DNA from 3 places in the Cryobacterium sandaracinum genome. Region 3 is predicted to be linked to each of the others. Evidence: predicted binding sites of a transcription regulator. Region 3 holds the regulator's gene; each other region holds the start of a gene.
What was found. The regulator LexA, encoded in region 3, represses DNA repair genes until DNA is damaged. The targets are predictions, from matches to a motif close to TCGAACANNTGTTCGA.

Region 1 (9,522 bases), on a different contig from region 3:
TCACCGCCGAGATAGCGGCGGGCGAAGTCCTTGTTCTCGCCGATGTAGGAGGCGATCACCCGGCTGATCCGCCCTTCCCGCAGCAGTTCGCCGAGCCCCCAGCCGTCGACGCCGCAGTTGTTGGATGCGACCCGGAGGTCGGTGCTGCCCTGGGCCAGGAGCGCCCGGATCAGCAGGATCGGGACGCCGACCAGGCCGAAGCCGCCGACGGCGAGGGAGGCCCCATCCGGGATGTCGGCGACGGCAGCCGCGGCGGAGGAGTACGTCTTGTCCATGGAGTGGTCCTTCAGCTTCAGTTCGTGGTGCCGATGTCGATCGTCTTGAAGGTATCGCGTGCCACCGCCAGAGCGGAATTCGCCGCCGGCACCCCCGCGTAGATCGCGGTGTGCAGGATGGCCTCGTTGATCTCCGCGCGGGTCAGCCCATGGGTCAGGGCCGCGCGCACGTGCATGCCCAGTTCATGTTCGTGGCCGCCGGTCACCAGGCAGGCCAGGGTCAGGAAGCTGCGGGTGCGCCGATCGCGGCCGGGCCTGGTCCAGATCTCCCCCCAGACATAGCGGGTGATGAAGTCCTGGAAATCCGCCGTCTCCGGGGTGGTGCAGGGCCAGTTCGAGTCCGACAGCGCCGCCGAACGACACCCCGGCGTAGTGGAAGGCTCCCCCGCCGACCAAGTCGACCAGGGTGATCACAACGTCGGCGACCTCAGCGACGGTGACCGGTTGCCGGGCGGCTGGGCTGAGGCCGGTGCCGGTGCCGGCGTGACCGTGCCGCGGATAATGGGCTGGGTCATAGTGAGGTCCCCTTGCTCGCGGTGGATTCGAGGTACCGGGCGAGCACCCGGTCGATTCCGGCGTCCGTCTGCCTGAGGCTGAGGTCGTCATCGAACGCGGACCAGGCCCGCGATCGGAGCTCCTCGGGATGTCCCCCGGCGGTGATCAGGGCGGAGAGCACCACCCGCAGCGGGCGGTTGGTGCGGTAGCACTCCTCCGACGCGCGCTGCACGAGGGCGAACGCGGCGGCCTTGCCGAGGACCTCCGCGAGCAGGGTGGTCACCCGTTCGCTGAACACCAGGCCGTCGGTGAGGTCGAGGTTGCTGCGCATCCGTTCCAGGTCCACGTCGAGCCGGGCCGGCGCGCCACGGGGACCGTCACCGACGCCGAATTCGACGCCAACAAGGCGGAGCAGCTCGCCCGCTTCTGAGTCGCTGCGGAGTCGCTTCCGAACGATCTGAGTCTGTGCCGGTAGCGTGGGGTCCATGCTCGAGCTCATGGATGACCGGCCGGACATTCTGCTGCGCCGCGACGGGCGGCTCGCCCAGATCATCCTGAACCGCCCGGCGGCCCTGAACGCCCTGACCCACGCGATGATCCGACGGATGTCCGCGGTGCTGACCGACTGGGCCGTCGACGGTCAGGTCGAGACCGTTCTGCTGACCGGTAGCGGCGACCGGGGCCTCTGCGCCGGGGGCGACATCGTGGCGATCTACCGCAGTGCGGACGCGGGCGCGGACGATCGAGCGGACGCTGACGCCGAGGCCGCCCGGTTCTTCGCCGACGAGTACCATCTGAACGCGCAGATCCACCGGTTCGCCAAACCGTACCTGGCCGTGATGGACGGCGTCGTGCTCGGCGGCGGGGTCGGCGTCTCCGGCCATGCGAACACCCGGATCGTGACCGAGCGCACGCGGCTGGGGATGCCGGAGACCGCGATCGGCTTCGTACCCGACGTCGGCGGAAGCTGGCTGTTGTCCCATACCCCCGGTGAGCTCGGCACCCACCTCGCCCTGACCGCCGCCCTGGTCTCCGGGTCCGACGCCATCGCACTGGGCCTGGCCGACCACTTCGTGCCGAGCGACCGGCTCCCTGCCCTGGTCCGCACCCTGGCCGAGACCGACGCGGCCGAGGCGGTGCGCGCCCTGGCCGAGACTCCCCCGCCCTCCGTCCTCCTCGCCCAGCGGCACTGGATCGACGAGTGCTACGCGTCCGATGACGTGGGCGAGATCGTCGCCGCCCTGCGGCGTTCCCCGGTGGAAGCCGCACGCGACGCCGCCGCCCTCATCCTCACGAGGTCGCCGACCGCACTCGCGGTCACCCTGGCCTCGCTGCGCCGGGCCCGGCGGCTCCCGAGCCTCGACGAGGCGCTCGATCAGGAGTACCGGGTGACGCTCCGTTTCCTGCAGCGGAGCGAGCTGCAGGAGGGCATCCGGGCCCAGGTGATCGACAAGGACCGCAGCCCCCGGTGGTCGCCGGCCGGCCTCGGCGAGGTGACGGAGGCATCCGTCGCCGCGTTCTTCGCGCCGCTCGGCGAGCAGGAGCTGGGGCTCGGAATGGGGCCCGGGCTGGGGCTCGGAATGGGGCCCGGGCTGGGCGAGGTGCCCTACGTCGACGCCGACCTGATCTTCGTCACCGATCTGCTCACCCCGGGTGAGCGCGCGCGGCTGGCCGCGGCGCGATCGTTCTATCAGGCCGAGGTGCGCCCTCTCGCCGTGGACTACTGGAACCGCGCCGCGTTCCCGTTCGAGCTGCTGCCCCGCCTCGCCGCGCAGAACCTCGCCGCGACCGGTGCTGCCGCGACCAGCCATCTGCTCACCGGGCTGCTGCAGATGGAGCTGACCCGGGCCGACACCTCGATCTCCACGTTCTACGGCGTGCACCACGAGCTGTTCGCCGCCGCCATCGACGAGCTCGGCTCACCCGAGCAGCGGGAACGTCTGCTGCCGGGCCTCCTGGCCCTGGATAAGATCGGGGCCTTCGCCCTGACGGAACCGGAACACGGCTCGGACATCTCCCGCATGATGGAGACCACGGCCACCCGCAGCGGCGACGAGTGGGTGCTCAACGGCACCAAACGCTGGATCGGCAACGGCGCCATGGCCGACTACGTGCTGGTCTGGGCCCGGGACACCGCGGACGGGCAGATCAAGGGATTCATCGTCGAGACGGAGCGGCCCGGGTTCACGGCCACCCCGATCGAGAACAAGATCGCGGTGCGGATCGTGCAGAACGCCGACATCACCCTCACGGAGGTGCGGATCCCGTACACGAACTGGCTGCCGGGCAGCCAGAGCTTTCAGGACACGAACGTGCTGCTCCGGAACTCGCGGATCTGGGTGTCGTGGCAGGCGGTCGGCCAGCAGCTCGCCGCCTTCGACGTGGCCCGCGCCTATGCGCTGGAGCGGCGCCAGTTCGGCATGCCCATCGCATCCTTCCAGCTGGTGCAGGAGCAGCTCTCCCGCATGATCGGCAACGCCACCCTGTCGCTGTCGCTGATGGTGCAGATGGCGCGACTGCAGGAGAGCGGGCGGCTCACGATGGACCAGGCGGCCCTCGCGAAGGCGACCTGCACGACCCGGATGCGCGAAACGGTGGCCCTGGGCCGCGGTCTGCTCGGCGGCAACGGCATCAGCACCCGGTACGAGATGGCCAAGATCTTCGCCGACGCCGAGGCGATCTACTCCTACGAGGGCAGCTACGAGATCAACGCGCTGTTGGTCGGCCGGGCCGTGACCGGCATCTCCGCCTTCAGCTGATCACCGCTCGCCCGAACGAATTCGACGGAGATTCTGCCCGAATCGGCCCTGAAAACTGCGAAAAGGCAGTTGTGAACGAGAATCTCCGTCGAATTGGTTCAACACCGAACCTGGCGCGCATCGGCTAGGGTGTCGCGCCGGCCGCCCCGAGCGGCGGGGCAGGCGGGGCCGATTCAACCGGCGCGACCGGCGCGACCGGCGACACCGGAACCGGCGCGACCGGAACCGGCGCGACCGGAACCGGCGGCGTGGGAGCGTTCCAGGCCTTGATGACGGCCCAGCCCACGGCGGCGATCGGCACCGAGATGACCGCGCCGACGATGCCGCCCAGGATCGTGCCGGCCGTCAGTGCCAGCAGGATCACCAGGCCGTGCAGGCGCAGTGACTTGCCGAGCACCACCGGGGACAGGAAGTTGCCCTCGAGCTGGTTGACTGCGACCACGATCGTGACCACGATGATGGCGGTGGTCAGGTCGTTCGTGACGAGGGCCACCAGTGCGGCCAGGATGCCGGCGGCCGTCGCCCCGACGATGGGGATGAAGGCGCCGACGAAGACGATGACGGCGAGCGGCAGCGCCAGCGGAACCTGCAGGATCCACAGTCCGATCCCGATGAACAGGGCGTCGACGAACGCGACGATCGCCGTGCCGCGCACGTAGTTGCCGAATACCTCGACGCTGCTCACGCCGACGCGTACGGCCCGCTCGTGCCGCTTGCCGGCGAGCGGCTGGATGAGGAAGCTCCAAATGCGGGGGCCGTCCTTCAGGAAATAGAAGAGCACGACGAGGCCGAGCACCACGCCGGCCACGATCTCGGCGGCCACGGAGACCCCGACCAGGGCCCCGGACCCAAACTGGCTGCTGGTGGCGAAGTCGATGACCGACTCGCGCACCGAATCGATCTGAGCGGAATCGATCGGCAGCGTGCCGCTGGTGAGCAGTTCCTGCAGGCTGTCGAGCCCCTCGCTGGCCGAGGTGAAGAGGGTGTCCCACTCGCCACGGATGCCGAACACCACGAGGGTGACGACGCCACCGAAGACCGCGACGCTCAAGATCAGGGTGATCGCCGCGGCAAGGGATTCGTTCGCCCCGCGGGCCAGCAGGAACCGCATGAAGGGGCGCAGTGCCGACGCCACGATCAGGGCGATCAGGAGCGGGGTGAAGACCAGCTTGAGCTGCGTGATCCCGTAGATGGCCACCACCAGCAGGGCGAGGACCAGCAGGGCCTGACCGGAGCGGATGGCGGCCCGGCCGAGATAGTCCGTCCAGGACGAAGTGGGCGTGGTCATGGGGATCTCCAAACGAGGCGAACGACGGCTGAGCCACCTAGCCTAGCCAGACTGCCTAGCCAGACTGCCGGTAGCGCGTGTCGGCCGTGTGACGTACACTCCCTACATCGAACATTTGTTCTATCTATCATCCGTCGACCTGCCCGCCAGAGGAGTACACACATGTTCGCACACCTCCACGTCGCGAGCGCCTATTCCACGCACTTCGGGGTCACTCTCCCCCAGGCGCTGGTGGAGCAGACGCAGGCGCAGAACGGCTCCTTCCTGGCCCTCACCGACCGGGACGGTCTCTACGGCGCGGTCAAGCACGTGCGCGCCTGCGCGGCCGCGGGCATCCGGCCGGGGCTGGGCGCCGACCTCGCGGTGCACGACGACGACGGGCATCCGTTGGGCCGGATCGTGGTGCTCGCCCATGGCGATCTGAACGGTCGTGGCTATGCGGCCCTCTGCCGCGCGGTCAGCGCCGCCCACAACAGCGCCGCGCACAGCGCGTCGGGGCGCCCCAGCATCGCCCGCTCGCACCTCGCCGAGCTGGCCGGACTGCGCTGCCTCACCGTGCTGCTCGGCCCTACCTCCGATGTGGGCCAATCGGTCGAGCGCCGCGACACCGACGCGGCCGGCGCCTGCCTCACCGCGTGGCTGCGCGCCCTGCCGCCGCAGTCGGTGGTGGGTGAAATCGTCTGCCATCTGGCGGCGCCGGGGACTCCCGGCAGCGTGACGCCGGCCACCCGCATGCTCGCCCTCTTCGAGCACGCCGCGCTGCCCGCCGTGCTCACCAACGCCGTGCGCTACGGCACCCCCGAGGAGGCCGTCACCGCCGACCTAGCCGACGCGGCCCGCACCCTGACGGCGCTGGCGAACCTGGAGCAGCTGCAGACCAACGGCCAGGCCTGGCTGAAAACCGAAGTCGCCATGAGGCAGGTGGCGCGCATGGTCGTCGACGCCGGGCTGCACGACGACGGCGCCGTCGACCGACTGTTCCGCGACACCGAGCAGCTTGCCGAGCGGTGCAGCCTCGACCCGGACTCCGACATCGGCCTGGGTCGCCCGCGCATGCCGGAGGCACGCATCATCGGCGTCAGCGGCGACCCGCTGACCGAGCTGCACGCCCGGGCCCGGGCCGGCATCGACGACCGCTACCCCGTCACGTCGCCGGCGGGCCGGTCGCTGGCGGATGCTGCGCACGCACGTCTCGTGCACGAGCTGAAGACGGTGGAGCACCTCGGTTTCGCCGGCTACTTCCTCACCGTCGCCCGGGTGGCGGACATCATCCGGGAGATGGGCATCCGCATCCAGGCGCGCGGGTCCGGGGTGGGCTCGGTGCTCAACTACGCCCTGCACACCTCCTCCGTCGAGCCCATCTCCAACGGGCTGCTCTGGGAGCGATTCCTCTCCCCCGAGCGGCAGACCCTGCCCGACATCGACCTCGACGTCGAGTCCGCCAGAAGGCACGACGTCTATCGCACGCTCTTCGACACCTTCGGCAGCGATCGGGTGTCGCTGATGTCCATGACGAACGCCTACCGCGGCCGCGGGGCCGTGCGCGACGCCGGCCTGGCCCTCGGCATGAATCACGAGCAGGTGGCCGCGGTGGCCAAGCAGATGTGGCGCTTCAACGCGCGCGACTTCCGCCGCGCCCTGGCCGAGAAGCCCGAGCTCGAGCCGTTGGCCGCCGAGGTGCGCGCCTCCTCGCAGCTCGACCTGCTGGTCGACCTGACCGCCAAACTCGACCGGCTTCCCCGGCACATCTCCGTGCACCCCTGCGGCGTCATCCTCTCCGACGCCTCCCTGCTCGACCGCACCCCGGTGCAGGCGTCCGGCATGGGGCTGCCCATGTCCCAGTTCGACAAGCACGACATGGACCCGATGGGCCTGATCAAGCTGGACATCCTCGGTGTGCGCATGCAGTCGGCCATGGCCCACGCCGTCGAGGAACATCACCGATTGTCGGGCGAGACCATTGACCTCGACCGAATCCCACTGAACGACCCGGACACCTTCGAACTGATCCGCTCCACTCGCACCCTCGGCATCTTCCAGATCGAATCTCCCGGCCAGATGGAGCTGGTCGGCAAGCTGCAGCCCGAGGTGTTCAACGACCTCACCGTGGAGATCTCCCTGTTCCGGCCCGGGCCGATGCAGAACAACATGCCCCTGAAATACCTTCAGGCCCGGCATGGGGAGGTGATGCCCGACTACATCCACCCTCGGTTCGAGCCGTTCCTCCGGGAGACCCAGGGTGTGGTGATCTTCCACGAGCAGGTGATGCGACTGTTCGACGAACTCACCGGCTGCGGGCTCGGCCGAGCGGATGTCTTCCGCCGCCACCTTGGCAAACCGGAGCAGCTTGCCCGGATCGAGGAGTACGTGCGGATGCGTGCCCTCGAGCGCGGGTTCACCCCCGCCGTGATCGACCGCGCCTGGACGGTGCTCGCCGGGTTCGGTAGTTTCGGTTTCGCCAAGGCGCACGGGGCGGCGTTCGCCCTGCCCACCTACCAGTCCGCCTGGCTCAAGACCCACCACCCCGCGGTGTTCCTGGCCGGACTCCTCACCCACGCCCCCGGTATGTGGCCGAAAGACCTGATCGTGGCCGAGGCTCGGCTGCTCGGCGTGCCGGTACTGGGCCTGGACGTGCAACACAGCGCCCTCGACTACCGGGTGGAGCAGATCGACGGCGAGCAGTCCGACGGCGGCCGGCGCGGCATCCGTCTCGCCCTGCCGGAACTCTCCGGCTGCACGGCCGCCGAACGCGCCCGCATCGTGCGCCACCAGCCGTTCACCTCGCTGCAGGACTTCCGGGACCGGGTGCGCCCGCGGCGCAGCACGTTCGAGGCGCTCGCCCGGGTGGGAGCGCTCGACAGCTTCATCGGGTACGACCGCACCCGTCGGCACGAGCTGCTCGCCCACATCCAGTCTCTCCGCGGCACAGCGGTCACCATCCACGACGACCAGCTCGCCTTCGACGTGCCTCTGCCGGTGCTCGAATACGAGGGGTCCCGGTTCAACGCGGTGACCTCGCTCGAGCTGCGCGGCCGCAGCCAGACCGACCTCGAACTCAGGGATCTGGGCCTGGCGGTGTCCGGGCACCAGATGGCCCGGTTCTACCCGCTGTTCACGGAGCTGGGCGTCACGCCGGCCTCCGAGCTGATCAACCTGCCCGGCGGCACCGAGGTGCTCCTGGCCGGGGTGCGCCGAGCCACGAACACGCCGCCGATGCGAAACGGGCGCCGGGTGGTCTTCGTCAGCCTCGACGACGGCACCGGACCGGTCTCGAACGTCGTGTTCTTCCACGACGCCCAGGAGCGCATCGGCGGCCCGGTGTTCCACACCGGCCAACTGCTGGTGCGCGGCCGCACCCGTCGGTCCGGCGCGAAGGGCGTCTCCGTCACGGGCGAGAACCTGTGGGATCTCACGGATGTCGCCCGCCGGGTCAAGCTGCGTCACGCGGGCGAGGCGGCCGCCCGGAACGCCGACCGCGCCCACGACCTGGCCGACGAACTGGCCGAGGACCTGGCGGCCATGGCGACCACGAATGTGCACCATCTATGGCCCCGACGCACCGCCTGACCCGCGCTTACACTGGTGTCCATGACCGAGAAACAGCGCTACGACGTGCTTCGTCAGTACGCCGACTTCGAACTGCGTCACTATCCCCGCACCGTGCTGGTGCAGGTGGAGGTGGCCGGGGACTTCTCCGCGGCCGGCAACCGCGGCTTCGGGCCGCTCTTCCAATACATCAGCGGCAACAACCAGACCTCGACACGCCTCGCGATGACCGCGCCCGTGATCCAGGAGACCACGACCGCGCAGAGCCACACCGTCAGCTTCGTCCTCCCCGACGGGATGCCGCCCGCGGAGGTGCCCGTGCCCCGCAACGCGCAGGTCAGCACGAAGGAGGTCCCCGAGCGCACGGTCGCCGCCCGCCGCTTCAACGGCGGCTGGAGCGAGGAAAGGTTCGCGCAGAACGGCACCCTCCTCGTCGACGCGGTGAGCCGCGAGGGTCTCCTGCTCGCAGGCCGACCCTATTTCGCCCGCTTCGACCCACCCTGGAAGCCGGGCTTCCTCAGGCACAACGAAGCGCTCATCGCCGTCACCGTCACCGGTTCCGGTTTCGGAATCTCCTAGTCGTCGGAATTGTCCGTCGAGCTGCCGTGTTGTCGGTCATCACCCGACGCGTCGCGTAGACCATGCCCGCGAAGGCACCGGCCATGGTCAGCGGAGCCACCTCATTCGTTCCGATCACGGCCGCCGCGGTCTGCACGAGCGGGCTGCCGTCGGCGCGATGCACTCCGAAAGCCGCGGCCGTCTGAAGGATGCCGCACAGGTCCAGTTTCTTCGCCATCCCGATGAAGCCCGCATTGATCGAGCCGAGGGTGGACTCGAGCGCGCTGGAGTTTCCGCCGCTCTCCCCGGCGTCGTTTCTCGGGTTCCAGTTCTGAAAATCATAGTTCTGCGGCCCCCGACAACTGTCGTTGTACGTGCCCTGGATGGCCGGTTGAACCGGTGTGGCCACGGCAGCCTGGAATTTCGCTGCGGTGATCTTCTCGTGCTCGACCATCTCGCGCGGGATGTAGTCCCGGCGTGCCTTGTTGACTGGGTAGCCGTTGGTCTCACTGCCGGGATTGTCGAGGCGAAACTTGGCCGGGTTGCCCACGATCGCCACCAGGCTTGCGGCCTGCGGCAGGGTGAGCTCTGCGGACGTCGT
Region 2 (9,522 bases), on a different contig from region 3:
CCAACGATCCGGAGCAGGTCGAGCTGGCCACCGTGCACCTGCTCGCCAAGCTGCCCGTGATGGCGGCGTACGCCTACAAGAAGAGCATCGGCCAGGCATTCCTGTATCCCGACAACTCGCTCGGCTACGTGGACAACTTCCTTCGGCTGATCTTCGGCACACTCGCCGAGCCCTACGAGGTGAACCCGGTCGTCAGTAAGGCCCTCGAGCGCCTGCTGATGCTGCACGAGGACCACGAGCAGAACGCGTCGACCTCGACCGTTCGCCTGGTCGGCTCCACTGAGGCGAACCTGTTCGCGTCGGTCTCCGCGGGCATCAACGCGCTTTCCGGGCCTCTGCACGGCGGCGCCAACGAGGCCGTGCTCAAGATGCTGGGCGAGATCAAAGCATCCGGCGAAGGCGTCGAGAAGTTCGTTGAACGGGTCAAGAACAAAGAACAGGGCGTTCGCCTGATGGGCTTCGGCCACCGGGTGTACAAGAACTACGACCCGCGGGCGACCCTGGTCAAGGAGAGCGCCGACGAGGTGCTGGCCGCACTGGGCGTCAAGGACGACCTGCTGGACATCGCCAAGGAACTCGAACACATCGCGCTCAACGACGACTACTTCCGGGAGCGCAAGCTCTACCCGAACGTGGACTTCTACACCGGCGTCATTTACAAGGCGATGGGCTTCCCGACCAGCATGTTCACGGTGCTCTTCGCGATCGGCCGGTTGCCCGGCTGGGTGGCGCACTGGCGCGAGATGAACGAGGACCCCACGACCAAGATCGGTCGCCCGCAACAGCTCTACATCGGGTCGCCGGCCCGCGACTTTCCGCGCCGCTAGCCGCCGCGAGGCACCGCGCGCCCGCGCTGCCGGGATCGAACCAATTCGACGGAGATTCTGCCGAAAATGCCGGTTTCCGGCCTGTTTAGGGCGATTTCGAGCAGAATCTCCGTCGAATTCGTCAGGGACCTGGGGCTGTAGGCGGGCGGCGCCTCGGCGATGATGGTCGGGTGCGTCGTTCCCACGCCACTCTCTTGCGACTGGCAGCGTACTCAGCGGAGGCGCCGCCGTGCGGGTTGTTTCGGTCGCGCTCGAGCGTCGGACCGGCCGCCCGGCGTCAGGCGTGCAGCTGGGCGTTCAGCACGATGCCGGTGCCGGTGCGCGCCAGCACCTCGACCGCGCCCGAGACCGAGTTGCGGCGGAAAAGCAGGTTCGCGACCCCGGAGAGTTCGACGGCCTTCACCGACGGCGTCGTGCCGTCGGCAGTGCGCGGCTGGCCCGGCAGCAGCACCTTGGTGCCGGCGGTCACATAGAGCCCCGCCTCGACGACGCTGTCGGCGCCGATCGAGATGCCCACCCCGGAATTGGCCCCGAGCAGGGCCCGTTCGCCGATGGACACCCGTTCGGTACCGCCGCCGGAGAGCGTGCCCATGATGGAGGCACCGCCGCCGATGTCGGCGCCGTCACCCACGACGACACCCTGAGAGATCCTGCCCTCGACCATCGAGGTGCCGAGGGTACCGGCGTTGAAGTTGACGAAACCCTCGTGCATCACCGTGGTGCCGGGGGAGAGGTACGCCCCGAGACGCACCCGGGACGCGTCCGCGATCCGCACCCGGTCGGGCGTGACGTAGTTCAGTAGCGGTGGGAACTTGTCGATTCCGGTCGTCTGGATGCCGTGGCGCTGCAGGGCCGGCCGCAGTCGGGTGAAGTCGGCGGGCAGCATCGGGCCGGCATTCGTCCAGACCACGGCGGGCAGGTGGCCGAAGATGCCGTCGAGGTTGAGGGTGTTCGGGCGCACCAGCAGGTGCGACAGCAGGTGCAGGCGCAGGTAGGCATCCGACGTTCCGGCAGGCGCAGCGGTGAGGTCGATCTCGATCGTCACGGCCTCGATTCGCACCATTCGCCTCGGGTCCGCCCCGGCGAATTCCTCGAGTTCAGACGGCACGATCCAGCGGTCGCGGCCGGCCGGCAGGGTTCCGAGCCGAGGTTCGGGGAACCAGGTGTCCAGCACCGTGCCGTCGCCGGCGACGGTGGCGAGGCCGTAGCCCCACGCGTTCGAGGGGGAAACGGATGTCGGGGGCACGGCGGAGGTCATGGCTCTAGGTTAGTAGAGTGCCCCAAAACACCGTGAACCTGGACCTGTCCGCGACCTCGATCGAGCTCACCCGGGCGCTCTGCGACCTCGAGTCGGTGTCCGGTAACGAGGCCGCCATCGCAGACGCGGTGGAACGCGCGCTGGCCGGGTACCCGCACCTCGACATCTTCCGCGACGGCGACACCGTCGTCGCCCGCACCAACCTGGGTCGGGCCCAGCGCGTGATCATTGCCGGCCATCTCGACACGGTCCCGCTGAACGACAACCTGCCGACCCGGTTCGAGACCATCGATGGCGTCGACTATCTCTGGGGCCGCGGCACCGTCGACATGAAGGCCGGCGTGGCCGTGCAGCTGAAGCTGGCCGCCGAACTGACCGCGTCCAGCGTCGACGTAACGTGGATGTGGTACGACCACGAGGAGGTTTCCGACGACCTCAACGGCCTCGGCCGCGTCGCCCTCAACCGGCCCGACCTCTTCGCGGGGGACTTCGCTATCCTCGGCGAGCCCACAAACAGCCAGATCGAGGGTGGCTGCAACGGAAACGTGCGCGTGGAGATCCGCACCTTCGGGCTGCGCGCCCACTCCGCCCGCAGCTGGGTCGGCGACAATGCCATCCACAAGATCGGGCCCGTCATCGACATCCTGGCGGCCTACGAGCCGCGGCAGGTCGAGGTCGAAGGCCTCGTCTACCGCGAAGGCCTCAACGCCGTCGGCATCGGCGGCGGCATCGCCGGCAACGTCATCCCCGATGAGTGCATGGTGCACATCAATTATCGGTTCGCCCCCAGCCGCACCTCGGCGGAGGCCATCGTGCACCTGGAGGAGCTCTTCGCGGGCTACGAGATCACCGTCGTCGACCGGGCCGAGGGTGCCCGGCCGGGCCTGGATGCCCCGCTGGCCCTGCAGTTCCTGACCGCGGTCGGCGGCGAGGCCAAGCCCAAGTACGGCTGGACGGATGTCGCCCGCTTCTCCGCCCTGGGCATTCCCGCCGTCAACTACGGCCCCGGCGACCCACTGAAGGCCCACGCCGACGACGAACGCGTCGCCCTGGCGCAGATCACGGACTGCGAGGACGGCCTTCGCGCGTGGCTGACCACAAGCGTCGGGTAGCCGTGGCGTCGTCCGGCTGGAAGGCCGGCTACCGGCTCACGCCGTGGTGGGCCCTGGTCGCCCTGATCTGGGCCGCGTCCCGGCTCGTCACGACCACCCTGGTGCTACTGCTTGCGAATGTGCAGGGCGCCAACCCGTGGACGGGCGTGTCACCCGGCTACGCGGAGTTCGCGAACATGTGGGACGCCCGCTGGTACAACATCGTCGCCGTCGCGGGCTACCCGTCGACACTGCCGCTCACCGCCGGCGGGGAGATCGCGGAGAACGCCTGGGCCTTTATGCCCGGCTACCCGGTGGTCGTGCGCCTGCTGATGGTGCTCCTCGGGCAGCCGTGGGCACCCGTGGCCGTATTCGTGTCCCTGGCCGCCAGCCTCGGCGCCGCCCTGCTGTTCTACCGGCTGATGCGCACTGTACAGGCCTCCGGGACGGCGTTGTTCGCGGTGGTGCTGTTCTGTGTGGCCCCGCTGTCGCCCGTGCTGCAGTTCGGTTATGCCGAGTCGCTGTACCTCTTCCTGCTCACGTTGGCTCTTCTCCTGCTGCTCGAGCGGCGGTATGTGCTGCTGTTCCCGGTGATCGCCGTGATGGCGCTGACCCGGCCCAGCGGCCTGGCCTTCGCGCTCGCCCTGGGGCTGCACGTCGTGCACCGCTGGCTTGCCCGGACACAAGACCCGTTTTCGGTGCGCGAACGGTTGCTGGCGTCATCCGTTGCCGTGTTCAGCGGCATTTCCGGCCTGGCCTGGCCGGCCATCGCCTGGATCGCCACGGGGTCGATCACCGCCTACACCGACACCGAGCTGGCCTGGCGGTCGGCCTACATCGGCTACCAGGAACTCGTTCCGTTCACCGCCTGGTTCCAGGGCGGTGTCTGGTGGCTCGGGATGCCGCTGGGCATCATCGTTGTCTCGGGGCTCATCCTGGCGTTCGGCCTGACCCTGTTGCTGCCGGCGGTGCGCCGACTGGGCACTGACCTGCGGTTCTGGCTCGCCAGCTACGGCCTCTACCTGCTAGCGGTGTTTTTCCCGCAGTCGAGCACCTTCCGCCTGCTGATGCCGATGTTTCCGTTGTTGGGTGCCGTGGCGCAGCCGCGGAGCGCCGTCTACCGGGTGGGCATCGTGCTGCTGTTCATCGCCGGACAGTGGGGCTGGCTCCTGCTGTGCTGGGGGGTCGACGGAGCGGACTGGACACCTCCCTAATTACAGTCTCAGCCCGTAATGGCAGATAATAGAAGTTCAGACGAATGAATGGAAGGGGAGTTCATGGCGGCCATGAAGCCAAGGACCGGAGACGGGCCAATGGAGGCTGTAAAAGAGGGGCGCCTTATCATCGTGCGTGTTCCGCTCGAAGGTGGAGGTCGACTTGTCGTCTCTGTGAACGACGCTGAAGCCAAAGAGCTTCACGATGCCCTCGCCGGTGTAGTCCAGCCGACCGTATAGTTCCAGGATCGGCCGCGCAGCTCAGGTTGTGCGGCCGATCTTTTTTGCCGACCTGGAGCGGATGGGTTTCCCGCGGACAGCCGTCGCACCGCCCGTCGGAGGTACCCGTCACCGGGCCCGCCACCCGCATCCGTCGGCACGTAAACGCTGAGAATCTTAGGAAACGCCGGTTTGGGCGCCATCAGTTCCGGCGTGTCGCGTATTTCTCCGAGTTGACGTCACGACGGATGCCCCGGGCTGGCTGCGCTCGCCGCCGGTGGTTGAGCGTGCCAAAACCCGGCAGTCCAGCCTGCAAACCCGCGCCGCACCATCCGTGCCCCGCGCCGCCACCTCCTCCTGTCACCGAATCAATTAGAACAGGAAAACGAAACTCAACAGTTATATTCCCTCAGCTATTGACTCCAACTTGGAACGTGTATACGATATAGGTATGGCTGGAGCCCCCACTCCGCACCACTCCACCGCCTCACCGCAGGGGGTGCCGTCCCTCGCGCAGGCACCCCTCGCGCAGGCACCCCGTGCACAGTCACCCCTCGTGCAGCAGCTGCAGCAGGCCCGTGATCTGGCCGCGGCCGCGCTCGACTCGGTGTCTTTCTCCCTCCTGGGCGAGGCGGACGCGATGATGGTGCTGGGCACGGTTGAAGACCTCGGCCGTCGGGTCGATGCGGCCAGGGTCGCCTCCGCCGCTGACATTTCGGTGCGGTCCCGGCGCATCCTCGGCCACGAGTCCCTCGCGTATACGAACGGGGCCAGCAGCGGCATCGATCTGATCACCCGTCTGACCCGCGTCTCTTCCCGTGAGGCGAACCGGCGGGTGCGCCTGGGCGAGAACGTCACGCCGCGCCGGGCGGGCACCAGCATGTTGCCGCCCTACTACCCGGCCGTGGCGGACGCCCTCACCGCCGGGGACCTCGGCGTGGACGCGGCCGAGAACATCGTCACCGCCCTCGACCAGGTCGCGGCCCGGGTCGCGCCCGACGACCTCGGCACTGCCGAACGTGCCCTGGTGGCCAGTGCCACCGGCGCCGTCACCGACGAAACCCGCGGCCTGCCCGGGGAGGGGTTCGCGTTCCCCGCGGACCTGGTGCGGGGCATGGCCAGCCAGTGGCAGGCTCGCCTCGATCCCGACGGCACCGCCCCCAACGAGCCCGTCGCCGAGGCCCGCAGCACTGTCGGGTTCGGGCTCTTCCGCGACGGTCTCTACCCGCTCCGCGGCGGAGTCACCCCGGAGCTCCGCGGCATCATGAACGCCATCTTCGACACGTATCTCTCCGCTCACGCGGCGCCCAAGTTTCCGACCGAAGAAGAACAAGCGCGCATGGCGGCCGGGCAGCTGATCCCGGGCGCGGAGGCCGCGGCCCTCAGCGACGACCGTAACGGGGGTCAGAAACGCGCCGACATCCTCCGCGGTGTGTTCGAAGCCGCCACCCGTGACCCGGGGACCCCAACCATGGGCGGCGCCGCCCCCACCGTCATGATCCACGTCAACCAGGCCGACCTGACCGCCGACCATGGGGTGGGCTGGATCGACGGCGTCGAAGCGCCGATCTCGCTGACAAGTGTGAAGCAGGCGCTCTGCGCCGGCGGATTTCAGGAGATCCGGTTCGGGCCGCACAACAAGGTCCTCAGCCTCAGCACCGAGAATCGTTTCTTCAACCGGGCCCAACGCCGCGCCATCGCCGCCCGCGACGGCGGCTGCACCATCCCCGGCTGCACCGTGCCCGCCGCCTGGTGCGAAGTACACCACGTCACCCCCTGGCACCGCGGCGGAAAAACCGAAATCGACAACGGGGTCCTGCTGTGTTGGTACCACCACCACAGCATCGACACCTCCGGCTGGAACATCCGCATGATCCGCGGCACACCCGAAGTCCGGGCACCCTACTGCTACGACCCCACCCGCACCTGGCGGGCCGCGGAAGGGAACCCGGCCAACCGGGCACGGGCACGGGCACGGTCTCGGCCTCGGCAGGCTCGACCAACGTCAGGGTGAGTCCCCGGGATCGGGTCACCGGTCTCGTCCGACTCGACCGACGTCAGCTTAAATCCCCGGCCGCGAGCGACCTGAGCCCGGTGGTCGAGGTCGTCGAAACCAGGCGGGCCATCTTCCGAACCCGGCCCGGGGCATCCGTTAGCGCGGGCGGCGACAACGGATGCCGGTGTGTGGGCCTCCGGAGCCGGCGCACCGGGTCTCGACAGGCTCGACGACCGACAGGCTCGACGACCGACAGACTCGACCACCGATCGGCTCGACCACCGATCGGCTCGACCACCGGAGGGTGTGCTCGACCGTCTAGGCGCGGAGCTTGGTGATCTGCAGCAGGCCGTCGCCCACAGGGGAGAGGGCACTGATGACTGCGGTGGACGAGGCGATGACGGTCAACAGGGTGCGGAAGCCGGTCGCCACATCGTCGCGCTGGGCCGGGTTGGCCACGCGGCCGCGCCAGAGCGCGTGGGCCACGAGCACGGTTCCGCCCGGGCGGGCCAGGCGCAGAGCATGCTCGACATACTCGATCACACACTGCGGATCGGCGTCGACGAACACAATGTCGTAGGAGTTCTCGTTCATGCGCGGCAGTACATCCGCTGCCCGGCCCGTGATCAGGCGTACCCGGTTCGCGGGGATGCCGGCTTCGGCGAAGTTGGCTTTGGCGTGCTGCTGGTGGTCGACCTCGGTGTCGATCGAGGTGAGGGTGGCGCCGGGGGCGCCGGTGAGCAGCCAGATGCCGGAGACGCCGGCACCGGTGCCGACCTCGAGAATGCTCCGGGCCCCGGTGGCGGCCGCGATCACGGCCGATTGAGCGCCGACCGCCGGAGAAATCGCGTCGATTCCGAGTTCGAGGGACTGCTGTCTGGCCCGCGCCACAGCGTCGGACTCCACGACTGAGTCGTCGGAGAATTTCCAGTTCAGATCTTTGTCAGACACAGCGCAACTCCAGTAGATGAATGGGTCAAGCCTAAGGGGGGCCGGGCATGGTCCGGGGAGGCCTCGCCGGGGGTTATTCTGGGGGAATGTTCGGTTTGACCTTCGAGAAGATATTACTGATCGGGATTGTCGCCGTCTTCCTGCTCGGACCCGAACGGCTTCCCCACTATGCCGCCCAGCTCGCCCGTCTCGTGAAGCAGCTCCGCAACCTGGCCAACGGGGCCAAAGACCGGATGCGGGACGAGATGGGCCCGGATTTCGACGACGTCGACTGGAAGAAACTCGACCCGCGTCAGTATGACCCGCGCCGCATCATCCGTGAAGCTCTCACCGACGAAGACGAGCTGAAAGGCCAATCGGCGACCGTGTCGCGGGCGGTGCCGAACCCCGACGGCGCCTATCTGCAACGCAAGCGCGCCAGGGAGGCCGCCACGCTGCCGGCGCCCTTCGACTCCGAAGCCACTTAGCCACTTTGCCACGCAGCCACGAAGCCACGCGGCCAAACGAACCAGGTGACGAGCACACCGGACGCGGCGTATTCGAGCTGGCGGACGTCGGGAACGGGTACGTTGGGCAGGTTGGTCAGGTTGGGCAGGCCGGGCACGTCGGGCACGTCGGGCACGTCGGGCACGTCGGGCACGTAGACCCGCGACACGGGCCGAGTGCGCTCGGATCGTGTTCCCGACCGCTGCGATGACCTCGCCGGACAGCCCGAATGACGAGAAGTCCTCGTCGACCACGATCAGGCGCCCGGCCGGAAGGAGCGATGCGCGGAAGGTCCCCTGGTTGGCCGCACCCTCGCCGGTGTCCGCCACGGCCGCTCGGTCGTCGCCCAGCCGGGAAAGGGCGACGGCCTGTCCGACGGCGGGCGGTAGATCGTCGGCGATGATTCTCGAGCAGGAGAAATGCGTGCCGGGGTCGAACAGGTGTATGTGCCACTCGAGGCTGAGGCCGAGGGCCGGGCGGTGAGCGGCGCAGTGCGCACCAGAATATGCAGGCCGGGCCATACGGGCGATGCGTGCACGCTACGCTGAACCCACGTATCTGAGGAGTGTGACCGTGTCGAAGCCGTCGAACACCCACGCGAAGCCCAAGCGGGTGCCGCTGCCCGTCTACTCCGCCGAGTTGCGCAATCTGCAGACCGAGTTGGTCGCCATGCAGGAATGGGTCAAGGAGTCCGGGGCCCGCATCGTCGTGATCTTCGAGGGCCGGGACGCGGCCGGCAAGGGGTCCGCGATCAAGCGGGTCAGCGAGTTCCTCAATCCCCGCGTCGCCCGGATCGTCGCCCTGCCGGTGCCGACCGAGCGCGAGCGCGGCCAGTGGTACTTCCAGCGGTACATCGAACACCTGCCCTCCACGGGTGAGATCGTGCTGATGGACCGCTCCTGGTACAACCGCGCCGGCGTCGAACACGTGATGGGGTACTGCACCCCCGACGAGTACCGCCGGTTCCTGCACCAGGCGCCCCTCTTCGAACGGATGCTGGTCGAAGACGGCATTCTGCTCGTCAAGTACTGGTTCTCGGTGTCCGACACCGAGCAGGAGAGGCGGTTCCGGTCACGGCTGAACGACCCGATGCGCCGCTGGAAGCTGTCCGGGACCGACCTTTTCTCGATCACGAAGTGGGTCGATTATTCCCGCGCCAAAGACGAGATGTTCGTGCACACCGATCTGCCGGAGGCCCCATGGTGGGTCGTCGAGAGCGAGGACAAGCGGGCCGCGCGCCTCAACATGATCAGCCACCTGCTGTCGATCGTCCCCTACACGCATCGCGAGCCGCCCCAGGTGACCATTCCGACTCGCCCCGCCGGCTCGGAGTACGAGCGCCCGCCGCGCGAGCTGAACCGGCCAGTGCCGGACATCACGACCACGCTGGGAAAGCCCACGGTGAAGCCGAAGGGCAAGGCCAAGATCAAGAAGAACGCGAAGAAGGCGACCAAGGCGGAGGCGGCGAAGCTGGCGCCGG
Region 3 (9,522 bases):
TGGAAGCCATCGGGCTTGACCTCGTGCGGGGAAGCGTGCCGGCGGAGACCCCCGGACTGGACACGACCACTCTCGTGGCCGGCGTCATTGACGGCCACAATATCTGGCGCGGCGACCTGGCCGCCGCCTTCGACACGGCGGCCGGCCTGGTCCGCCTCTCGCCGCGGATCTCGGTTTCCACCTCTACCTCGCTGCTGCACGTTCCCCACGACGTCGACGACGAATCGGCGCTGGACGACGACCTGAAGACCTGGCTGGCCTTTGCGGATCAGAAGGTCGCGCAGGTTGCCACACTCGCCCGCGGCCTCAGTCTGGGTCGCCGTGCCATCGAGATCGACCTCTCTGCGGCCTCCGCGGCCCTCGACGCGCGGGGGGTGGCTCCCGGAGTCCACGATGGCGCCGTTCGGGTGCGCGCCGACGCGCTCGCTCCGGGCGACTTCACCCGGGGCGCCTACGCAGCCCGAGTGGCAGCCCAGGAGATGGCCCTCGGGCTGCCGTTCCTGCCGACGACCACGATCGGATCCTTCCCGCAGACCGGGGACATCCGTCGGGCCAGGGCGCAGCTGGTACGGGGGGTGCTGAGCACCGCGGACTACCGGGACCTGATGCGCGCCGAAATCCGTCGGGTCGTCTCGCTGCAGGAAGACATCGGCCTCGACGTGATCGTGCACGGGGAGCCGGAACGCAACGACATGGTGCAGTACTTCGCCGAGAACCTGGACGGCTTCGCGGTCACCGAGAACGGCTGGGTGCAGTCCTATGGCAGCCGGTGCGTGCGCCCGTCGATCCTCTGGGGTGACGTGTCCCGGCCGCGGCCCATCACGGTCGAGTGGTCGGCGTTCACGCAGGGGCTGACGCCCAAGCCCGTCAAGGGGATGCTCACCGGTCCGGTCACGATCCTCGCGTGGTCGTTCGTGCGCGACGACCAGCCGCTGGGCGAGACGGCCAGGCAGGTGGCCCTGGCCCTCCGGGACGAGATCGCCGACCTGGAGTCGGCCGGCATTCAGATCGTCCAGGTCGACGAGCCCGCGCTGCGGGAGCTGCTGCCGTTGAAGCAGAAGGACCAGGCGGAATACCTCGACTGGTCGGTGGGGTCCTTCCGCCTGGCGACGGCCGGTGCGGCCGCGGCCACCCAGATCCACACCCACCTCTGCTACTCGGAGTTCGGGGTGGTCATCGACGCGATCCGCAACCTGGACGCCGATGTGACCAGCATCGAGGCGGCACGCTCTCGCATGGAGGTGGTGGGCGATATCCGGTCCCAGGGCTTCGACCACGGTATCGGCCCGGGAGTGTGGGACATCCACTCGCCGCGTGTGCCGAGCGTGTCCGAACTCACCGACCTGCTCGAGCGCGCCGCGGCGGCCATCCCGGCCACCCGGCTCTGGGTGAACCCCGACTGCGGCCTCAAAACCCGCGGCTACACCGAAACCGTCCAGTCCCTGCACAACATGCTCGCCGCCACCCGCATCCTCCGCGCCCGCCTGACCTCCTCCGTCTCCGCCTGACCCCGCCTCCACCCACACAAAAGCCGGGCACGACACCAAGAACAGTGTTCGTGCCCGGCCCACAAGACCCGGCTCACAAGACCCGACCGGAATAACCATGGTGACTCAACACTCGCGCGTCTCCACGACGCTGGTCGAAACCGTCGAGACCAAGAGTCCGCCTGAAATGCTGATGTGCTTGAGTGCTGATGCCCTAAACCGACCGCAGCACTGCCACAACCTTCCCCAGAATCTCGGCGTGATCGCCGACGATGGGTTCGAAGTTGGTGTTGCGGGGCAGTAGCCAGGTGTGCCCGTCGCGCTGGCGGAAGACCTTGACGGTTGCCTCGTTGTCGAGCATGGCTGCAACGATTTCACCGTTTTCGGCGGTCTTCTGCTGCCGCACGACGACCCAGTCGCCGTCCATTATGGCGGCGTCGATCATCGATTCGCCCGACACCTTGAGCATGAACAGATCGCCCTTGCCCACCAGCTGGCGGGGTAGCGGGAAAATCTCGTCGATCTGCTGTTCGGCGGTGATCGGGATGCCGGCGGCGATGCGACCGACGAGCGGAACCATGGCGGCGTCGCCGACCTGCACTCCGGTGTGGAAACTTTCCGAGGCTCCGGCCGTCGTGTCTTCGGGCGACTGCGGAATCTCGATGAGCACCTCCAGTGCTCGGGGACGGTTCGGGTCTCGGCGGAGGTAACCGCTCAGTTCCAGCTGGTTGAGCTGGTGGGTGACGCTCGACAGTGACGACAGGCCGACGGCGTCGCCGATCTCGCGCATGCTCGGCGGATAGCCGCGTTGGCTGACCGAGCGCTGGATGACGTCGAGGATGGCGAGCTGCTTCTCGCTGAGGCTCTTGCGCCGTCTGGTGCCGCCCTTGTCGCGGGGACCGCTGGTGTTCTGTGCCACGTTCGTCGCTCCTCGTTTTGATTGATGCGCTGGCAGCAAGCAGCGAATGCCGCCGATTCACGCGAATGTCGGGGGTGCCTGATTGAGTGTCAATCAACAATCGAAACTGTATCCGAGTTGCGCTCATTAAACAAACATGTATTCGAGTGGGTCGGAATAAATATTTCAGAAACTACCGAATAAAGCTTGATTGTTCGAATAATCGAATATACATTCGGAACATAAGTTCGCATTCGGCTTTCCCGGCCGAGAGTCGGATGCGTCTTCTCACAGGAGGTATCACATGAGCACTGCACTTGAACGAGGCGCCCCCATCGCGACCGGACGCACCCGGCTCCGACTCACCCGGCGCGGTCGCGTCGTTTTCACGTCCCTGGCTGCCTTTCCGCTCGTGGCCGTGGCCCTGGCCGTCGCCCTCAACGGAGGCATCGCCGCCGCCGAGAACTCGACCGTCGCTCACGTGGCCTCGGCCTTCGACTACGTCACCATCAAGTCGGGGCAGTCGCTCTGGCAACTTGCCGAGACAATCGCGCCCACGTCCGATCCGCGCGAGGTGATCGCCGAGATTGTGAGCCTCAATCAGCTGCCGTCCGACAGCGTGCAGCCCGGTCAGCGGCTGGCGCTTCCGAACGACCTGTGAACTACCCGCGGCGAGCCCCCGCCGGTTTCACCCCGGTAATATTGGGGGAGTGACCAGTCTCAACGATCTGCCCCTTCGCGATAATCTGCGCGGACTCACTCCCTATGGGGCGCCGCAGTTGCACGTGCCGGTGGCTCTCAACGTGAACGAGAACACCCACGGCATCCCGGCTGAGGTGGCGCAGGACATCGTGGCGGCGTTGGCCGTGGCGGTCACGACCGTGAACCGATACCCCGATCGGGAGTTCACCGAGCTGCGGGATTCCCTCGCCCGTTATCTCGGTCACGGCCTCACCCGAAAGAACATCTGGGCCGCCAACGGTTCCAACGAGGTTCTTCAGCAGGTGCTGCAGGCCTTCGGCGGCCCGGGTCGGTCCGTGCTCGGCTTCGCGCCGACCTACTCCATGTACCCTCTGCTGGCCTCCGGCACCGGCACCCGCTGGATCGCGGGCGGTCGTGACGCAAAGTTCGAACTCTCCCCGGCCACGGCGCTCGAGTGGGTCGACCGGGTTGCCCCTGACCTCGTCTTCCTCTGCTCGCCGAACAACCCCACCGGCACGCCCCTGTCCCTGGAAACGATCGCGGCCGTCTACGATGCGAGCGACGGCATCGTTGTCGTCGACGAGGCGTACGCCGAGTTCGGGACGGATGACGCGCCAACCGCCCTGAGCCTGCTTCCCGGCCGGGAGCGCCTGCTGGTGTCCCGCACCATGAGCAAGGCGTTCGCCTTCGCCGGTGTGCGCGTCGGCTATCTGGCCGCCGATCCCGCCGTGACGGATGCCCTCCGCCTGGTTCGTCTGCCCTACCACCTGTCCGCGCTCACCCAGGCTGCCGCGGTCGCCGCGCTCGTCCACACGCCCGCGATGCTTGCCATGGTCGACGACATCCGCGGGCAGCGGGACCGCATCGTGAGCGAACTGGCCCGGCTTGGCTACACTCCGCTGCGCAGTGCGAGCAACTTCGTGCTGTTCGGCGGCGTTGAGGACCCTCGGGCCACCTTCGAGGCGCTGCTGGCGGAAGGCATCCTTGTGCGCGACGTCGGCATCCCGGGCCACCTGCGGGTCAGCGCCGGCACCGAGGCCGAGACCACGGCGTTCCTCGACGCCCTCGAGGCGCTTGGGCGGCCGTGAACGGCGCGGGCCAATAAACTAGTCGTATGAGCTTCTCTTTCGCGACCACCTCGCCCCGTTTCGCCCACCTGCAGCGCGAGACCAGCGAGTCGAGCATCGACCTGTCGCTCAATCTCGACGGCACCGGTGAGTCGGACATCCAGACGTCGGTCCCGTTCTTCGATCACCTGCTCACGGCCTTCGCGAAACACTCGTTGACCGACCTCACCGTGCGCGCCCGCGGCGATATCGAGATCGATGTGCACCACACGGTCGAGGACGTCGGCATCTTGCTCGGCCAGGCGATCAAGCAGGCTCTCGGGGACAAATCCGGCATCTCCCGCTACGGTGACGCCGTCGTGCCGCTCGACGAGGCCCTCGTACAGGCCGTCGTCGACATTTCCGGGCGCCCCTACCTCGTGCACCAGGGCGAGCCGGCCGGTTTCGAGTTCCACCTGATCGGCGGCCACTTCACCGGCTCCATGGTGCGCCACGTGTTTGAGGCTATCGCCTTCAACGGCGGCCTCACGGTGCACGTCACCGTGCAGGGCGGCCGCGACCCGCACCACATCGCCGAAGCCGAATTCAAGGCGTTCGCCCGCGCGTTCCGCCAGGCGAAGGCGCTCGACCCGCTGGTGTCCGGCGTCCCCTCGACCAAGGGTGCGCTGTGACCAGCGTCGTTGTCTTCGACTACGGCACCGGAAACGTGCACTCCGCCGTCAAGGCACTCGAACTCGCCGGGGCCGAGGTGACGCTGACCGGCGACCGCCGTCAGGCGCTTGAGGCCGACGGGCTCGTCGTGCCCGGCGTGGGCGCGTTCAGCGCCGTCATGCAGGCTCTGAAGGCGGTGCACGGCGACGAGATCATCGACCGCCGGATCGCGGGCGGACGCCCGGTGCTGGGCATCTGCGTGGGCATGCAGATCATGTTCGAGCACGGCGTCGAACGCGGCGTGGACACGGAGGGGCTGGGCGAATGGCCCGGCACCGTGACGCAGCTGACGGCGCCGGTGCTGCCGCACATGGGCTGGGACACGGTCACGCCGGGGGAGGGCTCGACGCTGTTCCATGGCCTCGAGCAGGAGCGCTTCTACTTCGTACACTCCTACGCCGCCCAGGAATGGTGCCTCGACGTCATGCCGCCGTTCCCGAAACCGATTCTCACCTGGTCCGAGCACGGACAACCTTTCCTGGCCGCCATCGAGAACGGACCGCTTACCGCCACCCAGTTCCACCCGGAGAAATCCGGTGAGGCAGGCATCCGTCTGCTCCATAACTGGCTCGGCACAGTCAAGAACTGACCTTGACTTTTCCCTGACTGACCCGGTCGCCGCGACCATTCCCAACCGAGGACACCCATGACTGTGCATACCCCTTCCCTCCGTCTCGTTCTGCTGCCCGCCGTGGATGTGGCCGACGGCAAGGCCGTTCGCTTGACCCAGGGCGAAGCCGGCACCGAGACCAACTACGGCGACCCCGTCGACGCGGCACTTGACTGGGCCCGCCAGGGCGCCGAGTGGATCCACCTCGTCGACCTCGACGCGGCCTTCGGTCGCGGCAACAACACGGATGTCATCCGCACTGTGATCCGCGAGGTCACGGGCGTGAAGATCGAGCTCTCCGGCGGGATCCGCGACGACGCGTCGCTGGACGCAGCCCTGAACGCGGGCGTCAGCCGGATCAACCTGGGCACCGCGGCACTGGAGAACCCGGAGTGGGCGGCGCAGGTCATCGCCCGGCACGGGGACGCCGTCGCCGTCGGGCTCGACGTGCGCGGAACCACCCTCGCCGCCCGCGGCTGGACCAGGGAGGGAGGGGACCTCTGGGAGGTGCTCGCCCGTCTCGAGGAGGCTGGCTGCTCGCGCTACGTCGTCACCGATGTGACCAAGGACGGCACGCTGCAAGGCCCCAACATCGACCTGCTCCGCCAGATGATGGAGCGCACTGACCGACCGGTCGTCGCCTCCGGCGGCATCTCCAGCCTCGACGACCTCCGCGCATTGCGCGAACTTGTACCGCTCGGACTCGAGGGCGCGATCGTCGGAAAAGCCCTCTACGCGGGGGCGTTCACCCTGAGCGAGGCGCTGGATGTCGCGGGCGCGTAACCTCGGCTCCACCGGCCTTCCCGGCGGACCCGGAGGGGGCGACTCCGCCGGGCAACCGTGGGAGGGACGACAGTTTGAGCCCAACATGCACAGCGACGACGACGGGCTCGCGCCCGAGCCGCTGCTGGCGGCCGTGCGCCGCTTCCAGGCTCGGGAGGCCGGCGAAGAGACGGTGGTCGACGCCATCCGTGGCTCACGGCTGCTCGTTCCCCTGGTGACCGAACTCGGCCAATCGGGCACCACCGAGGCCGGCCTCCGCGTCGACAAGACCCAGGAACTGTCGATCATCACCGTGGCCGGGCCCGACGGCCGCACGGTGCTTCCCGTGTTCTCCTCGGTCGCGGCGATGACGGCGTGGAACACGCAGGCCCGGCCGGTCCCGGCCGACGGCGTGCGCGTCGCGCTGGCCGCGGCTCAGGAGAACACCGATCTGGTCGTGCTCGATCCGACCGCGCCCACCGAGTTCGTGGTGCGGCGCCCGGCCCTGTGGGCCATCGCCCAGTCCCTGCCCTGGACCCCCAGCTATGCCAGTCGCGACGTCGCGGATGCCTTTGCCGACTCCGTGTCCACCGAACTGAGTGTGCTCGGGGTTGAGCTGGCCCCCGGCGACCCGGCCGCCCGCCTCGCCGGACCGGAACTAATTGTGCGTCTCGAGCTCGTGGACGGCCTGACCCGCATCGAGCTCGACGCGACCCTCGCCCGGCTCGCGGCTCGCTGGTCATCGAGCGACGTCATCGCCACCCAGGTGGACTCCCTCACCGTGCAGCTGCTGCCCTCCGCCTAGGCGGCCTCTTCCATCGTCGGCGGTTCCGGGCTCCGGGTTCCGGGCCCCGCGCTCCGCGTTCCGCCCGCGCCCCCGCCTCCGCCACGAACGAATTCGACGGAGATTGTGGCAAAATCGGTCCTGGATATCCGGGAAAGCCCGTTTTAGCTCAGAATCTCCGTCGAATTGGTTCGAGTGGCCCGGCTCAGGCGGATCGGCGAGGATAGTCGTATGAACGAGGTTCTGCACCGATTCACCCCGGCCACCCGCGCCTGGTTCGCGCAGGCCTTCGCCGCACCCACCGAGGCCCAGCTCGGGGCGTGGGACGCCATCTCTCGGGGCTCGCACGCGCTGGTGGTGGCCCCCACCGGGTCAGGTAAGACCCTCGCCGCGTTCCTCTGGGCCATCGACCGCCTGGCCGCGGATACTGCAGAGGCCGCAGATGTCTCGGAAGCCTCGGCGCGTCCTGACCGGGTCACCGCGCCGGGAACCCGCGTGCTCTACATCTCGCCGCTCAAGGCGCTCGGCGTCGACGTGGAACGCAATCTGCGGGCCCCGCTGGTGGGCATCGTCCAGGCTGCCGAGCGTCTCGGGTTCGCCCCGCCCCGGGTGACCGTCGGCGTGCGGTCGGGGGATACCCCGGCCACGGAACGCCGAAGCTTGGTCAAAACGCCGCCGGACATCCTGATCACCACGCCAGAATCGCTGTTCCTCATGCTCACCTCGGCGGCGCGGGAATCGTTGCGCGCCGTGGACACGGTCATCATCGACGAGGTGCACGCGGTCGCGGCGAGCAAGCGCGGCGCGCACCTGGCCGTCTCACTGGAACGGCTCGACGACCTGCTCACCCGCCCGGCCCAGCGCATCGGACTGTCGGCTACCGTGCGACCGGCCGCCGAGGTCGCCCGGTTCCTCGGAGGGTCCGCACCGGTGGAGATCGTCGCACCGGTGTCGACCAAACGATTCGACCTCAGCGTGGTCGTTCCCGTCGACGACATGAGCCAGGTCGGCCCGGCACCGGTGCGGGAGGGTTCGACGGCCGCCGCCGCCCCACAGACCGGGTCCATCTGGCCGCATGTGGAAGAGGCAATCGTCGACGAGGTGCTGGCGCACACCTCCTCGATCGTGTTCGCCAACTCCCGCCGTCTGGCCGAACGGCTGACCGCGCGCTTCAACGAGATCTATGCCCAACGCCTCGAGGACGAGCTCGTGCCCGCCGCGATGCCGGCCGTGATGACCGAGCGGATGCCTGCCCTCGCGCCCGTCGGCACTGCGGCACCCGGCCCGCCGGCCGCGCTCATGGGCGCCAGCGGCCAGAGCGCCGGGGCCGAGCCGCTGCTTGCCCGCGCCCACCACGGGTCCGTCAGCAAGGAGCAGCGCGCACTGATCGAAGACGACCTGAAAGCCGGGCGGCTGCGCTGCGTGGTGGCGACGTCCAGCCTCGAACTCGGCATCGACATGGGCGCCGTCGACCTGGTCGTGCAGGTGGAGTCGCCGCCGTCCGTGGCCAGCGGGCTGCAGCGAATCGGCCGGGCCGGGCACCAGGTGGGCGAGGTCTCCCGGGGCGTGATCTTCCCCAAGCACCGGGCCGATCTCATCCACGCGGCCGTCGCCGCCGAGCGCATGGCCGCCGGCCTGATCGAATCCCTGCAGGTGCCGTCCAACCCACTCGACATCCTCGCCCAGCAGACCGTGGCGGCAACCGCCCTCGAACCCATCCACGCGGAGGAGTGGTTCGACACCGTGCGCCGCAGCGCCCCCTTCCACGCCCTCCCGCGGTCGGCCTACGAGGCCACCCTCGACCTGCTTGCTGGTCGGTATCCCTCCGACCAGTTCGCCGAGCTGCGCCCCCGCATCGTCTGGGACCGGGAGACGGGCATCCTCACCGGGCGCCCGGGCGCGCAACGGCTCGCGGTGACCAGCGGCGGCACGATCCCCGACCGCGGCCTATTCGGCGTCTTCATGGTCGGCGGCGACCAGGCCACCGGCCGCCGGGTGGGGGAGCTCGACGAGGAGATGGTCTACGAGTCCCGGGTCGGCGACGTTTTCGCCCTCGGCACGACGAGCTGGCGTATCCAGGAGATCACCCACGACCGGGTGCTCGTGCTGCCCGCCTTCGGTGAACCGGGGCGGCTGCCGTTCTGGAAGGGCGACGGCCTCGGCCGGCCGGCCGAGCTCGGTGAGGCGATCGGCGCGTTCCTGCGCGAGGTCTCGGCGCTCCCCGACGCGGAGGCCCGGGTACGCTGCCGGGCCAGCGGCCTCGACGAGCGGGCCGTTGACAACCTCCTGACCTTCCTCGCCGAGCAGCGCGCCGCGACCGGTCAGGTCCCGACCGACCGCACCCTCCTCGTCGAGCGGTTCCGAGACGAGCTCGGCGACTGGCGGGTGGTGCTGCACTCCCCGTTCGGCCTGCAGGTGCACGCGCCCTGGGCCCTCGCCGTGGGCGCCCGGGTGCGGGAGCGCTACGGTCTCGACGGGGCCTGCGTGGCCAGTGACGACGG

Region 1: a site for LexA is predicted at 4,925-4,940, ahead of E3T25_RS11845 (DNA polymerase III subunit alpha). Genes of this name have one in related genera too.
Region 2: a site for LexA is predicted at 5,038-5,053, ahead of E3T25_RS13035 (HNH endonuclease signature motif containing protein). Genes of this name have one in related genera too.

What each region holds. Positions count from the first base shown of each region.
Region 1 is NZ_SOGO01000033.1:82,463-91,984, forward strand. Features, by position in the region: gene E3T25_RS11815 (CoA transferase subunit A) at 1-275, opposite strand, end outside; gene E3T25_RS11820 (carboxymuconolactone decarboxylase family protein) at 293-622, opposite strand; gene E3T25_RS11825 (hypothetical protein) at 787-1,257, opposite strand; gene E3T25_RS17810 (3-hydroxyisobutyryl-CoA hydrolase) at 1,256-3,529, shown strand; gene E3T25_RS11840 (AI-2E family transporter) at 3,654-4,817, opposite strand; gene E3T25_RS11845 (DNA polymerase III subunit alpha) at 4,980-8,384, shown strand; gene E3T25_RS11850 (SOUL family heme-binding protein) at 8,406-8,942, shown strand; gene E3T25_RS11855 (biosynthetic peptidoglycan transglycosylase) at 8,914-9,522, opposite strand, start outside.
Region 2 is NZ_SOGO01000035.1:103,762-113,283, reverse strand. Features, by position in the region: gene E3T25_RS13060 (citrate synthase) at 1-827, shown strand, start outside; gene dapD (2,3,4,5-tetrahydropyridine-2,6-dicarboxylate N-succinyltransferase) at 1,105-2,085, opposite strand; gene dapE (succinyl-diaminopimelate desuccinylase) at 2,103-3,197, shown strand; gene E3T25_RS13045 (hypothetical protein) at 3,173-4,390, shown strand; gene E3T25_RS13040 (DUF3117 domain-containing protein) at 4,454-4,630, shown strand; gene E3T25_RS13035 (HNH endonuclease signature motif containing protein) at 5,061-6,623, shown strand; gene E3T25_RS13030 (O-methyltransferase) at 6,924-7,556, opposite strand; gene E3T25_RS13025 (twin-arginine translocase TatA/TatE family subunit) at 7,643-8,023, shown strand; gene E3T25_RS13020 (hypothetical protein) at 8,020-8,211, opposite strand; gene ppk2 (polyphosphate kinase 2) at 8,616-9,522, shown strand, end outside.
Region 3 is NZ_SOGO01000040.1:25,580-35,101, reverse strand. Features, by position in the region: gene metE (5-methyltetrahydropteroyltriglutamate--homocysteine S-methyltransferase) at 1-1,508, shown strand, start outside; gene lexA (transcriptional repressor LexA) at 1,702-2,406, opposite strand; gene E3T25_RS14720 (LysM peptidoglycan-binding domain-containing protein) at 2,690-3,046, shown strand; gene E3T25_RS14715 (histidinol-phosphate transaminase) at 3,096-4,175, shown strand; gene hisB (imidazoleglycerol-phosphate dehydratase HisB) at 4,202-4,825, shown strand; gene hisH (imidazole glycerol phosphate synthase subunit HisH) at 4,822-5,454, shown strand; gene priA (bifunctional 1-(5-phosphoribosyl)-5-((5-phosphoribosylamino)methylideneamino)imidazole-4-carboxamide isomerase/phosphoribosylanthranilate isomerase PriA) at 5,512-6,258, shown strand; gene E3T25_RS14695 (SseB family protein) at 6,242-7,042, shown strand; gene E3T25_RS14690 (ATP-dependent helicase) at 7,253-9,522, shown strand, end outside.